Regions from separate parts of the Pseudomonas sp. RSB 5.4 genome, predicted to be linked through region 2. Evidence: predicted binding sites of a transcription regulator. Region 2 holds the regulator's gene; the other holds the start of a gene.
The links. The regulator sigma-54, encoded in region 2, starts transcription at its own class of promoters, with help from an activator protein. The targets are predictions, from matches to a motif close to ANTGGCATNNANNTTGCTNT.
Positions count from the first base shown of each region.

Region 1: the regulator sigma-54 is predicted to act here: its motif matches at 2,368-2,387, upstream of V9L13_RS01485 (circularly permuted type 2 ATP-grasp protein).

Region 1 covers NZ_CP146986.1:321,877-329,333, forward strand. Annotated here, with positions in the region: gene speE (polyamine aminopropyltransferase) at 1-860, shown strand, start outside; gene V9L13_RS01475 (hypothetical protein) at 1,151-1,384, shown strand; gene V9L13_RS01480 (ribonuclease E inhibitor RraB) at 1,597-1,944, shown strand; gene V9L13_RS01485 (circularly permuted type 2 ATP-grasp protein) at 2,420-3,829, shown strand; gene V9L13_RS01490 (alpha-E domain-containing protein) at 3,842-4,792, shown strand; gene V9L13_RS01495 (transglutaminase family protein) at 4,789-5,592, shown strand; gene V9L13_RS01500 (cytochrome c) at 5,711-6,532, opposite strand; gene V9L13_RS01505 (acetyl-CoA C-acetyltransferase) at 7,117-7,457, shown strand, end outside.
Region 2 covers NZ_CP146986.1:5,609,364-5,616,987, reverse strand. Annotated here, with positions in the region: gene V9L13_RS25215 (ATP-binding cassette domain-containing protein) at 1-39, opposite strand, end outside; gene V9L13_RS25210 (KpsF/GutQ family sugar-phosphate isomerase) at 315-1,289, shown strand; gene V9L13_RS25205 (HAD family hydrolase) at 1,289-1,813, shown strand; gene lptC (LPS export ABC transporter periplasmic protein LptC) at 1,822-2,394, shown strand; gene lptA (lipopolysaccharide transport periplasmic protein LptA) at 2,381-2,929, shown strand; gene lptB (LPS export ABC transporter ATP-binding protein) at 2,929-3,654, shown strand; gene V9L13_RS25185 (RNA polymerase factor sigma-54) at 3,841-5,334, shown strand; gene raiA (ribosome-associated translation inhibitor RaiA) at 5,408-5,716, shown strand; gene ptsN (PTS IIA-like nitrogen regulatory protein PtsN) at 5,729-6,193, shown strand; gene rapZ (RNase adapter RapZ) at 6,196-7,053, shown strand; gene V9L13_RS25165 (HPr family phosphocarrier protein) at 7,069-7,344, shown strand; gene V9L13_RS25160 (ZIP family metal transporter) at 7,382-7,624, opposite strand, start outside.

The DNA.
Region 1 (7,457 bases), 960 kb from region 2:
CCAGCGAGTACCTGGAAACCCTCTACGAAGGCTACGGCCAGCGTTTTCGCATGGAAAAACTGCTGCACGAAGTGCGCACCGAACACCAGCACCTGGTGATCTTCCAGAACCCGCGCATGGGTCGGGTAATGGCGCTGGACGGCGTGATCCAGACCACCGAAGCCGATGAATTCATCTATCACGAAATGCTTACCCACGTGCCGATCCTCGCCCATGGCACTGCCAAGCGCGTGCTGATCATCGGCGGCGGCGATGGTGGCATGCTGCGCGAAGTGACCAAACACGCGAGCGTCGAGCACATCACCATGGTCGAGATCGACGGCACCGTGGTCGACATGTGCAAGGAATTCCTGCCGAACCACTCCAAGGGCGCCTACGACGACCCACGGCTGAACCTGGTGATCGACGACGGCATGCGTTTCGTCGCCACCACCACGGAAAAATTCGACGTGATCATTTCCGACTCCACCGACCCGATCGGCCCGGGCGAAGTGCTGTTCTCGGAAAACTTCTACCAGGCCTGCCACCGCTGCCTGAACGAAGGCGGGATCCTCGTGACTCAGAACGGCACCCCGTTCATGCAGATCGATGAAGTCAAAACCACTGCCGGTCGCCTGCGCAGCCTGTTCCCGGACTGGCACTTCTATCAGGCGGCCGTGCCGACCTACATCGGCGGTTCGATGACTTTCGCCTGGGGCTCGACCAATCCGGCCTACCGCAAGCTGAGCCGTGAAACCCTGCAACAGCGCTTCATCGGCAGCGGCATCGTCACCCGCTACTACAACCCGGAAATCCACATCGGCGCGTTCGCGTTGCCACAGTACGTACTGCAGGCGATCAACAAGCCAAGCAACGACTGACGCACTATTCCCGGATCGGTGATAGATCCCCTGTGGTGAGGGGATTTATCACCGACCGGCTGCGCAGCAGTCGTAAAATCGGCAGACGCGTTGGAACTGACACTACGCGTTCGCTCAATTCAGGGACGCTTCGCGCCCCATCGGGGATGAATCCCCTCGCCACACAAGCCTGTTTCCCCATCGGTTAATTTTTTTTCATGTTCGTCTGCTGCAATCCTTTTGAACGATCAATCTCGCCAAAAGTCGAGATAGAAGTAAGCCCATTTGCGGGTTTGATCGAGGAGGCACCGATGCAAAAGTGGAAAGTCACTTTCGTGGACGATCATGGTGAAATTGTCGATGAGGTGTTCGAGCGCGCGGAATGCCCCAGCGACGACGAGGCTGCACGCCTGATCAAGGAACGGCTCCTGCCGGTGGCCGCCGAACTGGATATGAACGATCTGGAAGGGCGAACCCCGGATGCAGGTGCGAAAAATCTGAAAGCCCAGAACAGCATCGAAATCCGCAGCATCACTCCAATCTGAAATTCTTCCTGTCACTTGAAGTACCAGGCCTTGGCAGCGCCTCTATCTTGGGGCTACTCTGCAAGCGAGATCAGCGAAACAATCGCTAAGGTCTGGTCTTGTCAGCTACATGCTTGTTTCCCGCCGGCAACCCTGTTGCCGATGCACTTCGGCCTGTAAGGCCCGGGGCGGGAATACGGAAAGTCTATCCATCTATGCGAGGGGGACGTTTCATGAGCACAGCCTATCAAGAAGACATCAGCAGCAACGTACTGCGCCGCATGAAAGAAGGCGGTTTCGACTTTTCCCGGTTCCATCCCATCGAGTTCTACGCCATTTTCCCGGACGAGGAGCGGGCGCGCAGGGCGGCAGGTAAATTCCGTGGTGAATCCATCAATGCCCAGGTCAGTGCGCGCGACGATGGCGCCTGGTCGCTGGAACTGAGCAAAGTGATGTACGCAACGTATGACGACATTGGCGATTTCGAGCAGGGATTTTCTGCCGTGGTCGAGCCGCTGGGCGGCATCATCGAGGGCTGGGGCGTGAAGCAGGAGGTGCGCAATCGCTATCGTCTTAACTGATTCAGCGCAACTATTGTCGAGCAACGGCTGACCTTCGGGTCGGCCGTTGTCGTTTCCGGCCCTGAGAATGCTCTGGAAAAACCCTGAAACAAGAATCCCGGGCAAAAAAAAGCCACCGGAGAGGGTGGCTAAAAGGGAAGACCGATAAGGAGAGGAAACCGGTCAGGGTTACGGCCTGCGGGGACTGCGCTGGCAGTCCGGATCAGTTGGGCTGAAGCCTTCAACAAGGAAGTTTTCAGCGGATGCGGCGATTATCCGCAGCCTGACCCACGCAGTGAAATCAACTCTGACTATGCTGGTGATAGGCGACAGCACTGCGTCGCAATGAGGCGGGGGCAATCAGCTTGGGGCATTTGTCGCACAGGAATGGTGCGGTGCTTGTGGCGTGATTATCCAAGCGATTGAAATCAAAGCGTTTATGCCGATGGCACGGGCCTTGCGAAGGCCTGTAGGTCCGGGTGACAAGGAGTACGGCATGATCCGCACCTATTTTGATGAAATGTACGATGTCGGCGGCCAGGTCCGCCCGCATTACCGGGAGTTCGCCCGCTGGCTGGCCGACACGCCTGACGAGTTGCTGGCACAACGGCGACGTGAGGCCGATCTGCTGTTCCACCGGGCCGGAATCACCTTCACGCTCTATGGGGACGAGCAGGGCACCGAGCGCCTGATTCCTTTCGACACCATTCCGCGCAGCATTCCCGCCAGCGAGTGGCGGATCGTCGAGCGTGGCTGCATCCAGCGGGTCAAGGCGTTGAACATGTTCCTCGCCGACCTTTATCACGAGCAGCGCATCATCAAGGCCGGGATCATCCCCGCCGAACAGGTGCTGGCCAACGAGCAGTATCAGTTGGCGATGCAGGGCCTGGACCTGCACCGCGACATCTATTCGCACATCTCCGGCGTCGATCTGGTGCGTGATGGCGACGGCACTTATTACGTGCTCGAAGACAATCTGCGCACGCCGAGCGGCGTCAGCTACATGCTCGAAGACCGCAAGATGATGATGCGCCTGTTCCCCGAGCTGTTCGCCGCCCAGCGCATTGCGCCCATCGACCACTACCCGAACCTGTTGCTCGACACGCTGAAGAGCTCCAGCCCGATCGATGACCCGAGTGTGGTGGTGCTGACGCCGGGGCGCTTTAACAGTGCGTTCTTCGAACATGCCTTTCTGGCGCGGGAAATGGGCGTTGAACTGGTAGAGGGCGCCGATCTGTTCGTGCGTGACGACAAGGTCTTCATGCGCACCACCGACGGGCCGAAAGCGGTGGACGTGATCTACCGCCGTCTCGACGACGCGTTCCTCGATCCGCTGGCGTTCAATCCCGATTCGATGCTCGGTGTACCGGGACTGTTGTCGTCCTATCGCTCGGGCAACGTGGTGCTGGCCAATGCCATCGGTACCGGGGTTGCGGATGACAAATCGGTGTACCCGTTTGTCACCGAGATGATCCGTTTCTACCTCGACGAAGAACCGATTCTGAAGAACGTGCCGACCTGGCAGTGCCGCAACCCCTCTGAACTTTCCCACGTACTGGCCAATCTTCCGGATCTGGTCGTCAAGGAAACTCAGGGCTCCGGCGGTTACGGGATGCTGGTGGGGCCGGCGTCGACGACGGCGGAAATTGATGCGTTCCGCGAGCGGATCAAGGCCAAGCCTCACGCGTATATCGCGCAACCAACGCTGTCGCTGTCGACCTGTCCGACCTTTGTCGAAAACGGCATTGCGCCGCGCCATATCGACCTGCGTCCATTTGTGCTGTCGGGCCGCGAAACCCGGGTTGTGCCCGGTGGTTTGACCCGTGTTGCCCTGCGCGAAGGCTCCCTGGTAGTGAACTCCTCCCAGGGTGGCGGAACCAAGGACACCTGGGTGGTCGAGGATTGAAGGAAGCTTGCCATGTTAAGTAGAACTGCCTCGGATCTGTACTGGATGTCGCGTTACCTGGAGCGGGCGGAAAATCTCGCACGGATGCTCGATGTCAGCTATTCGCTGTCGCTGATGCCGCAGGACGGTCGCGGCGACGGTCTGCACGAACTGGCCATGCCGCTGTTGATCACCGGCACCCTCGACGATTACCTGGAGCGTCACGGCGAACTGCACGCCGAACGCCTGCTGCACTTTTTCGCCCTTGATGCGGCCAACCCGGCGAGCATCTACAGCTGCCTCGGTGCGGCACGGGCCAGTGCGCATGCGGTGCGCGGGCGGATCACCGCGGACATGTGGGAAAACATCAATGCCACTTGGCTGGAGATTCGCGGCATTGCCGAACAGGGCCTCAGCCGCTACGGCATGAGCCGCTTCTGCGAGTGGATCAAGGAGCGTTCGCACCTGTTCCGTGGTGCGTCCTACGGCACGATCATGCGCAACGATGCATTCCGCTTCATTCGTCTGGGGACGTTTATCGAGCGTGCGGATAACACGCTGCGCCTGCTCGATGCGCGCTATGAAATGGCTGGCGATCAGGCCGAGGCCGTCAGTGACGGCACCGCCCACGCCTACTATCAATGGAGTGCGCTGCTGCGGGCGTTGTCGTCGTTCGAGGCCTACACCGAGATCTACCGCGACGCACCCGGCGCCCGGCATGTCGCCGAGCTGTTGCTGTTGCGCGCCGATGTCCCGCGCTCGTTGCGTGCCTGCACCGAGGAAATCGACCAGATCCTCGCCCAGTTGCCGGGCGCCAACGGCCGTCCGGCACAACGCCTGGCCGCTGAGATGGACGCGCGGCTGCGTTACACCGGCATCAACGAAATCCTCGCCGAAGGCCTGCACGCCTGGCTCACCGAATTCATCCCGCTGGTGCGCCAGTTGGGCAACGCGATTCACAGTTCATACCTGGAGGCTGCATGAGACTTTCCATTAGCCACGAGACCACCTATCACTATGAAGATCAGGTGCGGGCGAGCATCCAGTATCTGCGCCTGACCCCGCACGACAGCGAGCGTCAGCACGTGTTGAGCTGGCAGCTCGACTTGCCGCGCCCGGTGCGCGCCCAGCTCGATCCGTTCGGCAATATTCTGCATGTGCTGACCATGGACGAGCCGCACGAAGCGATCATCATCGGCGCCCGGGGGCAGGTCGATATCGATGAATTGCGCGAAGCCGAGCATGAGAGCCAGTCGGCGCTGCCGTTCTTGCGCTTCACCCGTTTGACCGAGGCGGACGAGGCGCTACGGGCGTTCGCGGCAAGATCCTGCAAGCAGCGGCGTGATCGCACGGCGCTGATCGACCTGATGCATGGCTTGAATCAGCACATGACCTACACGCCGGGTTCGACCGAAGTCGACACCAGCGCCGCCGAAGCCTTCGCCGGGCGCGCCGGGGTTTGCCAGGATCACACCCATGCATTTCTGGCGTGCGCACGCAGCCTGGGGATTCCGTCGCGTTATGTGTCGGGTTATCTGTACAGCGAGGACGCCGAGCACCTGGCCAGTCACGCCTGGGCCGAAGCGTGGCTGGATGACGCCTGGTACAGCTTTGATGTGACCAACCAATTGGCCCGACCTGAGCGGCACTTGAAACTGGCGGTGGGCCTGGATTATCTGGACGCCTGCCCGGTACGCGGCATGCGCCGGGGCGGCGGGAGTGAGCAGATGCATGCGAAGGTGTTCGTCTCGCCGACGCCGGTTATCTCCGTGCAACAACAGTAATTTGCTTCACACAAAACCCTGTAGGAGCGAGCCTGCTCGCGATAGCGGTCGTCAGTTTAAGGATCAGTGACTGACACTCCGCTATCGCGAGCAGGCTCACTCCTACAGGGGAATGTCGTCAGGGCTTAACCTTGCGCCCAGCCATGTGTTGCAAATAGCCGATCAACAACTGCAAATCCCTCTCCGGCAACACCTCTGCCGAAAACCCTGGCATCTTCGCCTGAGGCCACTGGCGCAAGCTCTGTGGATCGCGAATGTAGCGCTTGAGGAAATCGGCGCCGAAATACTCTGTGGGGTTATACGGAATGTTCAGGTCCGGCCCAAATTGCGCATCCCCCGCGCCGTTCAGGCGATGACAAGCCAGGCAGTTTTTCTGAAACAGGGCAAAACCCTGATTCACCGGGTCATTCGCTTTCAGCTTGGGATCCGGCAGCAGCGCGGGGAAGCGCTCGGCCACCGGCGCCATGCGCTTGATGCTCGCGACTTCGAACGGCCATTGCTCCGGGCTGATGTTGCCGGCCTGCGGGTCGGTCCACACCAGATAGAACGGCCCGGCGCTGTGCTTGCCTTCCGACAGCGGCGGCCACGGCTGCGCCGGGTCCTCAATCGCCAGCCACGCCCGCGCCCCTTTGCTGTTGAGCAGCGGTGCAGCATTCATTTCTGCGGCAAACCCGTCCAGCGCCACGGCTTGCAAGTGATCGTCGGGTTTGATGCCTGTGAGCAGCGCCGCCACAGGCACGACGCGATAAGTCATGTCCTTCTTGTAGGACACATCGTTCTTGATGGTGAGGGTTTGCACCTGCGGATGCTTGAGCAATTCCTCGGTCTGCCAGGTGCGACTATTCGCGCCCAGCTCCAGCGTGAGCTGCGCCGCAGACAAGGGCATGCTCAGCAGCAAGGCCCAGAACGCAATGAGCGTTTTCAAATGTTCGCCGTCCATGTCGTGGAAGTGCACAAAGGTTGGCACAGCCAGGCTGGCCCGGGTAGCGGGCCAGTCACATTTTCATTGGCGATAACGGGCGCCTGCCGCTTGAGTCAGCCAATCACCTTGGTCAGATTGGGCAAAATCAACAACAGCGTCGTGGCGAAAAGAATGAGTCCTGCTTGACGAACTTTCGGTTGTTTGAACATGGCTTGACCGCCTTTTTTGTTATTTCCTGGTGTTTGCCTGCATATCCATGACGGCAAACGCTGCACTTCCTGTTGAAGGACGTCGGCCCCGGCAAAACCCGACGACCCTGACGTACATGTACTACCTTAGAGGCCGCGTCACGCTTGGCTTAGATCCATTTCATATGTATTAGCTGCCGTTTGCGATAAAAAACGCATGAGGCGTATTGCCAGCTTCTTCGCCGCCCGCTTGCTAGACAACTCGCTGACCTGAACCGGTTCACCTGAGGGTGGATGACCGTCCGTCTGAGCGTGCGCGTCAACGTCATTGAGCGCTGTGGTCATTGAATCCATGAGCGCTCGGGCCAACAGTGACACTACGAATTTCACTCACCGCACAGGTTCGAGGACGTCATGACCCAAGCTTTGATTTTCGATGCGTTACGCACGCCCCGCGGCAAAGGCAAGGCCGACGGCGCGTTGCACAGCGTCAAACCGGTGAATTTGGTCGCCGGGTTGTTGACCGCGCTGCAAAGCCGCACGGCGCTGGACACCAGTCAGGTCGATGACGTCGTGCTCGGCTGCGTCACGCCGATCGGTGATCAAGGCTCCGACATCGCCAAGACAGCGGTGCAGGTGGCCGACTGGGACGTCAGCGTGGCCGGCGTGCAGATCAACCGTTTTTGCGCCTCGGGTCTGGAAGCGGTCAACCTCGGCGCGATGAAAGTGCGCTCGGGCTTCGAGGATCTGGTGGT
Region 2 (7,624 bases):
TCCCTTCAGCTCGACCGCGTAGGCGTTATCGGCACTCATCTAAACTCCTTGCGATGCAGCCTCTCACTCGGACGCCTGGCTTTCCGCAGAAAGCACATACCTCCCGGGCAGGCCGAACTGGCGGCGAACTATATCACTGCAAAGGCCAAGCGCCCAAGGCCCATGCCCCCCTGTGTTCAGCGATATGACAGGCGCGGCCGCGCTTTTTCAGGGTTTTGGTTACGAGGAATGACAAAGCACAACGAACTTGCGTGAGGCTTTTCAACATAACCGCTATAATCGCCGCCTTTTCATCGGGCTATACGATTTCTGACATGAGCCAATCCAGCGACCTGATTCAATCGGCACAACGCACCATCCGCCTCGAAGTGGAAGCCGTACAAGGCTTGTTGCCCCATATCGACGCCGATTTCGTACGCGCTTGCGAGATGATTCTGGCCAGCAAAGGCCGTGTGGTCGTGGTCGGCATGGGCAAATCCGGGCACGTCGGCAACAAGATTGCCGCGACCCTGGCCAGCACCGGCACCCCGGCATTTTTCGTCCACCCGGCCGAAGCCAGTCATGGCGACATGGGCATGATCACCCGTGACGACGTGATTCTCGCCCTCTCCAACTCCGGCTCGACCAACGAAATCGTCACCTTGCTGCCCCTGATCAAGCGCCTGGGTATCCAGTTGATCAGCCTGACCGGCAATCCGCAGTCGCCGTTGGCCAAGGCCGCCGAAGTCAATCTCAATGTTCACGTCGAGCACGAAGCCTGCCCGCTGAACCTGGCGCCGACTTCCTCGACCACCGCAGCGCTGGTCATGGGCGATGCCCTGGCCGTGGCGCTGCTGGAAGCGCGTGGCTTCACCGCCGAAGATTTTGCTTTTTCCCACCCGGGCGGTGCCTTGGGTCGACGCCTGCTGCTGAAAGTGGAAAACGTCATGCACGCTGGGCAAGAGCTGCCGCAGGTACAACGCGGCACCCTGCTCAAGGACGCGCTCATGGAAATGACCCGCAAGGGTCTGGGCATGACCGTCATCCTTGAAGCCGATGGCAAGCTGGCCGGGATCTTCACCGACGGCGACCTGCGCCGCACCCTGGATCGCAGCATCGACATCCGCAGCGCCACCATCGACCAGGTCATGACCGCACACGGCAAGACCGCACGGCCCGAGATGCTCGCCGCCGAAGCGCTGAAAATCATGGAAGACCACCGAATCAACGCACTGGTGGTCGTGGACGAAGAAGATCGCCCGATTGGCGCCTTCAACCTCTCCGATCTGCTGCGTGCAGGAGTGATGTAATGACAAGCGATCTGCTGCAACGCGGCAAAGCGATCAAACTGGCAGTGTTCGACGTCGACGGCGTCCTCACCGACGGGCGCCTGTACTTCCTTGAAGACGGCAGCGAATTCAAGACGTTCAACACCCTCGACGGCCAAGGCATCAAGATGCTGATGAATGCTGGTGTCGAGACGGCCATCATCAGTGGCCGCAAGACGCCGGTGGTTGAGCGTCGAGCGAAGAACCTCGGCATCCCGCATCTGTTTCAGGGCCGCGAAGACAAATTGGTGGTTCTGGACGGTCTTCTGCAGCAACTGGGCCTAAGCTATGAACAGGTCGCCTACCTCGGTGACGACTTGCCTGACCTGCCGGTGATCCGCCGCGTAGGTCTGGGCATGGCCGTCGCCAATGCTGCCGATTTCGTGCGCGAACACGCCCATGGCGTCACTCGGGCCCGTGGTGGCGAAGGTGCCGCCCGCGAATTCTGCGAATTGATCCTGCGCGCCCAGGGCCGCCTCGATGCGGCCAACGCCGCGTACCTGTGAGCCAAATCATGTTTAGCAAAAAATTTCGCAACTTCCTGCTGTTCGGCTGTATCGCTGCCATGTTTGCAGCGGTCGGCTACTGGAATATCAGTCCGGAACGCTTTCTCGACAAGCCTGCAGCCAAGGCCGAAGACACTGCCATCGACTGGTACGCCACCAATACCCACACCTTTCAGTACCTCCCGGACGGCAAGCTGCAATACGAGATGACGTCGGACAAGGCCGAGCATCTGAAAGCGACGGATGTGACGCTTGTCACCAAACCCGACCTGAACATGTTCCGCGGCACCGAGTTTCCGTGGCACGTGACCAGCGAGCGCGGTGAAGTGAATTCAGGCGGCACCGAGGTCGAACTGATCGATTCCGTACGCGTCAAGCGTACTGACGAAAAGAACCGCGACACCTTGATCACCAGCACACGCATGACAGTGTTCCCGCAGCAGCAATATGCGCAGACCGCGCAACCCGTTAGAATCGACGGCGCTGGGGGTGTATCGACTGGCGTGGGAATGAAGGCGTATTTGAAGGAAAGCAGGATACACCTGCTATCTAACGTAAGAGGACAGTATGAGGCTCGTTAAAACCCTCCCTATTTTGCTCAGTCTGGGCGCAGCACTGGGAAGCGTGAGCGCCTGGGCTCTGCCGAACGATCAAGAGCAGCCCATTCGCATTCAGGCCGACGATGCCCAGATGGACGACAAGAATGGCGTTGCCACCTATAAAGGTGACGTGATCATTACCCAGGGCTCGATGAAGGTGACCGGTAATACCGTGACCCTGACTCGCACCCCGACCGGTGATATCGACGTGGTGACCTCAGTCGGCAACCTCGCCTACTTCGAACAGCTGCAGACTGCCGGCGACAAAAAACCTGTGCAGGGCTGGGGCGTGACCATCCAGTATCACGCGCAGCAGAATCGCGTCGTGCTGATCGACAAGGCCAAGGTTGTCGACAAGGACAACAACACCACTCAGGGCGAAAAAATCGTCTATGACACGGTGAAAAAACTGGCCAGCGCCGGCCGCGCTACCGGCAGTAAGGTCACCGAGGCGCGTCCGCGCATCGACATGGTGATCCAGCCGAAGCCGAAAAACGACGAGAAAAAGGCCCAGTAATGGCAACTCTGAAAGCTCAACACCTGGCCAAGGCCTATAAAAGCCGCCAGGTTGTGCGCGACGTCAGCCTGTCGATCGACAGTGGCCAGATCGTTGGCCTGCTCGGCCCGAACGGCGCCGGCAAGACGACCTGCTTCTATATGATCGTCGGCCTGGTGCAGGCCGATCAGGGCCGCGTGTTGATCGATGATCTGGACGTCAGCCATCAGCCGATGCACGGCCGCGCCAAGGCCGGTATCGGCTATCTGCCGCAAGAAGCGTCGATCTTCCGCAAACTGTCGGTGGCCGATAACATCATGGCCATCCTCGAAACCCGCGCGGAACTCGACAAGGCCGGTCGTCGCAAGGAACTGGAAAGCCTGCTGCAGGAATTCCACATCAGCCACATCCGCGACAACCTCGGCATGAGCCTGTCCGGTGGTGAACGCCGCCGGGTGGAAATCGCCCGCGCACTGGCGACCGCACCGAAATTCATCCTGCTCGACGAACCGTTCGCCGGTGTTGACCCGATCTCGGTCGGCGACATCAAGCAGATCATCCACCACCTCAAGGCCAAGGGCATCGGTGTTCTGATCACCGACCACAACGTGCGTGAGACCCTGGATATCTGCGAAACCGCCTACATCGTCAACGACGGTCAACTGATCGCCGAAGGCGATGCTGCGACCATCCTTGCCAACGATCTGGTGAAGGAAGTGTATCTGGGCCACGAGTTCCGCCTGTAAGCACCAAGGCACTTGACCAGCCTCCGGGTGCTGTATCGATGAAGCAGGCTTTTATACGCTTTTATTGTTACAGCGCTCTAGGCAAACACGACAGTTTCAGGCATATAATTTGCTTAAGTTTGGCGCTTCGGCGCCCTGTAGTGGATGGCGCATGCGCGCCGGCGAATAAGGTGTTAAGCCCCTGCCATGAAACCATCGCTAGTCTTGAGAATGGGCCAGCAGCTGACGATGACACCGCAGCTGCAACAGGCCATCCGCCTGCTCCAATTGTCGACCCTGGACCTGCAACAGGAAATCCAGGAGGCCCTGGAATCCAATCCGATGCTCGAACGCCAGGAAGAAGGCGACGACTTCGACAACTCCGATCCTTTGGCCGACAACGCCGAACAAAAGCCCAACACCGACATTCAGGAACCGTCATACCAGGAAACCGCCCCGACGGTGGACAACCTGGAGGAAGGTGAATGGAACGAGCGCATTCCCAACGAGCTGCCGGTCGACACTGCCTGGGAAGATGTCTACCAGACCAGCGCCAGCAGCCTGCCCAGCGGCGATGACGACGAGTGGGACTTCACCACCCGCACCTCTGCCGGGGAAAGCCTGCAGAGCCATTTGCTCTGGCAATTGAACCTGGCGCCGATGTCCGACACCGACCGCCTGATCGCCGTGACCCTGATCGATTGCATCAACAATCAGGGCTACCTCGACGAAACCCTCGAAGAAATTCTCGACGCCTTTGATCCGGAACTCGACATCGAGCTGGACGAGATCGAAGCCGTCCTGCACCGCATCCAGCAGTTCGAACCCGCCGGCATCGGCGCCCGCAACCTCGGCGAATGCCTGTTGCTGCAACTGCGCCAGCTCCCGGCCAAGACTCCGTGGCTGAACGAAGCCAAGCGTCTGGTCAGCGATTACATCGATCTGCTCGGCAGCCGCGACTACAGCCAGCTGATGCGGCGTATGAAGCTCAAGGAAGATGAGCTGCGTCAGGTCATCGAACTGGTGCAGAGCCTGAATCCGCGCCCGGGCTCGCAGATCGAATCGACTGAAGCCGAGTACGTGGTGCCGGACGTCATTGTGCGCAAGGACAACGAACGCTGGCTGGTCGAGCTGAATCAGGAGTCGGTGCCCCGTCTGCGGGTCAACGCACAGTACGCCGGTTTTGTCCGTCGCGCCGATACCAGCGCCGATAACACCTTCATGCGCAATCAGTTGCAGGAAGCGCGCTGGTTCATCAAGAGCCTGCAAAGCCGCAACGAAACCCTGATGAAAGTGGCGACCCAGATCGTCGAGCATCAGCGCGGTTTCCTGGAGTACGGCGACGAAGCCATGAAGCCGTTGGTCCTGCACGACATCGCCGAGGCGGTTGGTATGCACGAATCGACGATTTCCCGCGTCACTACCCAGAAATTCATGCATACCCCACGGGGCATTTATGAACTGAAATACTTTTTCTCCAGCCACGTCAGCACCTCCGAAGGCGGCGAATGCTCGTCCACGGCGATTCGCGCGATCATCAAGAAACTGGTTGCGGCGGAAAATCAGAAAAAGCCGTTGAGTGACAGCAAGATCGCTGGTTTACTGGAGGCACAAGGCATTCAGGTGGCTCGCCGCACCGTCGCCAAGTACCGCGAATCCCTCGGGATCGCGCCTTCGAGCGAACGCAAGCGGTTGATGTAAGCCACGTTACAGCGTTCCAGTGGCAGGCTCTTCGGCCTGCCGCTTTATGCACTGGCAACGAAGGAGAAGCTGTATGCAAGTCAACATCAGTGGACACCAACTGGAAGTGACCCAACCTCTGCGTTCCTATATCGAGGAAAAACTCCAACGACTGGAGCGCCATTTCGACAAGATCACCAACGTGCAGGTCACGATGTGCGTCGAAAAGCTGAAGCAGAAAATCGAAGCCACCTTGCATATTCCCGGCAGCGAAGTGGTCGCCAACGCAGAAGATACCGACATGTACGCTGCGATCGACGCACTGACCGACAAGCTGGATCGCCAACTCAAAAAGCATAAGGAAAAGACCCAGAGCCTCCTCCAGGGCGCGACAGGTCGTTAACACCCCCAACCCATGATCCGACTTGAAAGTATCCTGACCCCCGGCCGTTCCCTGGTGAACGTGCCGGGCGGCAGTAAAAAGAAAGCCCTCGAACAGATTGCCAACCTGATCGCCCGCGAAGTGCCGGGTCTGGAGATGCAAGATGTCTTCGAGGCGCTGATCGCCCGTGAGAAACTTGGCTCCACCGGTTTCGGCAACGGCATCGCCATTCCCCACTGTCGCCTCAAAGGCTGTGAAGCGCCTGTCAGCGCTTTGATGCACCTTGATGCGCCTATCGATTTCGATGCCATCGACGGTGCGCCGGTTGACCTGCTGTTTGTCCTGCTGGTCCCGGAAGCTGCCACCGATGCCCACCTGGAATTACTGCGCCAGATCGCCAGCATGCTCGATCGCAAGGAAGTGCGCGAAAAACTGCGCAGCGCACCGAGCAACGAAGCCTTGTATCAGGTCGTCCTGAGCGAGCAAAACGGGCATTAATCATGCGCTTGATCATCGTCAGCGGCCGCTCCGGCTCGGGTAAAAGCACTGCCCTGGATGTCCTTGAGGACAACGGCTACTACTGCATCGACAACCTGCCGGCCGGTCTGCTGCCGGAACTGGCCGAACGCGCGCTGATCCACACCGAACTGGCCCAGCCGCTGGTGGCGGTGTCGATTGATGCGCGCAACCTGCCAAGCCACCTGTCGCGTTTCCCCGAGTTGCTGGAAGAAGTCCGCGCCCGGCACATCCAGTGCGATGTGCTGTATCTGGATGCCGACGAAGAAACCCTGCTCAAGCGCTTTTCGGAAACCCGCCGTCGTCACCCGCTGAGCACGGCCAACCGCTCGCTGGCCGAAGCGATCAACGACGAGACTGCCCTGCTCGGGCCGATTGCCGACCTGGCCGACCTCAAGGTCAACACCACCAATCTGAACCTGTACCAGTTGCGCGACACCATCAAGCTACGCCTGCTGAACCAGCCGGAGCCGGGCACGGCCTTCCTGGTCGAGTCGTTCGGCTTCAAGCGCGGCATGCCGGTGGATGCGGATCTGGTGTTCGACGTGCGCTGCCTGCCCAATCCGTACTGGAAGCCTGAATTGCGCGCACAATCCGGTCTCGATGCACCGGTCGCCGAATATCTGGCGGCGCAGCCGGAGGTTGACGAGATGTTTCAAGACATCTACGGCTACCTGAATAAATGGCTGCCGCGTTTTGCCGCGAGCAACCGCGCCTACGTCACCATTGCCATTGGCTGCACCGGCGGGCATCACCGCTCCGTTTACCTGACCGAACGTCTGGGTCAGGCCCTGCAGAAAACCCTGAAGAACGTCCAGGTTCGCCACCGCGACCTCACTTAAAGGATTCACACCGCGATGCCTGCTCTGGAAATCGAAATCATCAATAAGCTGGGCCTGCATGCCCGAGCGTCGGCCAAATTCGTCGGGGTAGCGGGTAAGTTCCCGGATTGCACGATCAGAGTGGGGCGCACACCCGAAACCACAGTTGATGGCAAAAGCATCATGGCGATGATGATGCTGGCCGCCGGCAAAGGCACCAAGATCTATCTGAGTACCGAAGGCCATCAGGAGCAGGAAGCGCTGGATGCGCTGGTGGCATTGATCAACAACTACTTCGATGAAGGTGGTTGATCCTGCATGGAGGGGGAGCTTGCTCCCTCTCTGCCAATCAGCCCAGCGCCGTATCCATCACCATCATCAGACAGAACCCGATCAGCAAGCCAAGACTGGCAAGCTTGTCATGACCATTGCGTCGCGACTCGGGGATCACCTCATGCGTCACCACCAGCAACATCGCCCCCGCCGCCAGCGCCAGCCCCAACGGCAACAACAGCTCCGCCAGACTGACCAGCCACGCACAGAGCAGCGCAAACACTGGCTCGACCAGCCCTGAAGCCGCCCCGATCAAGAA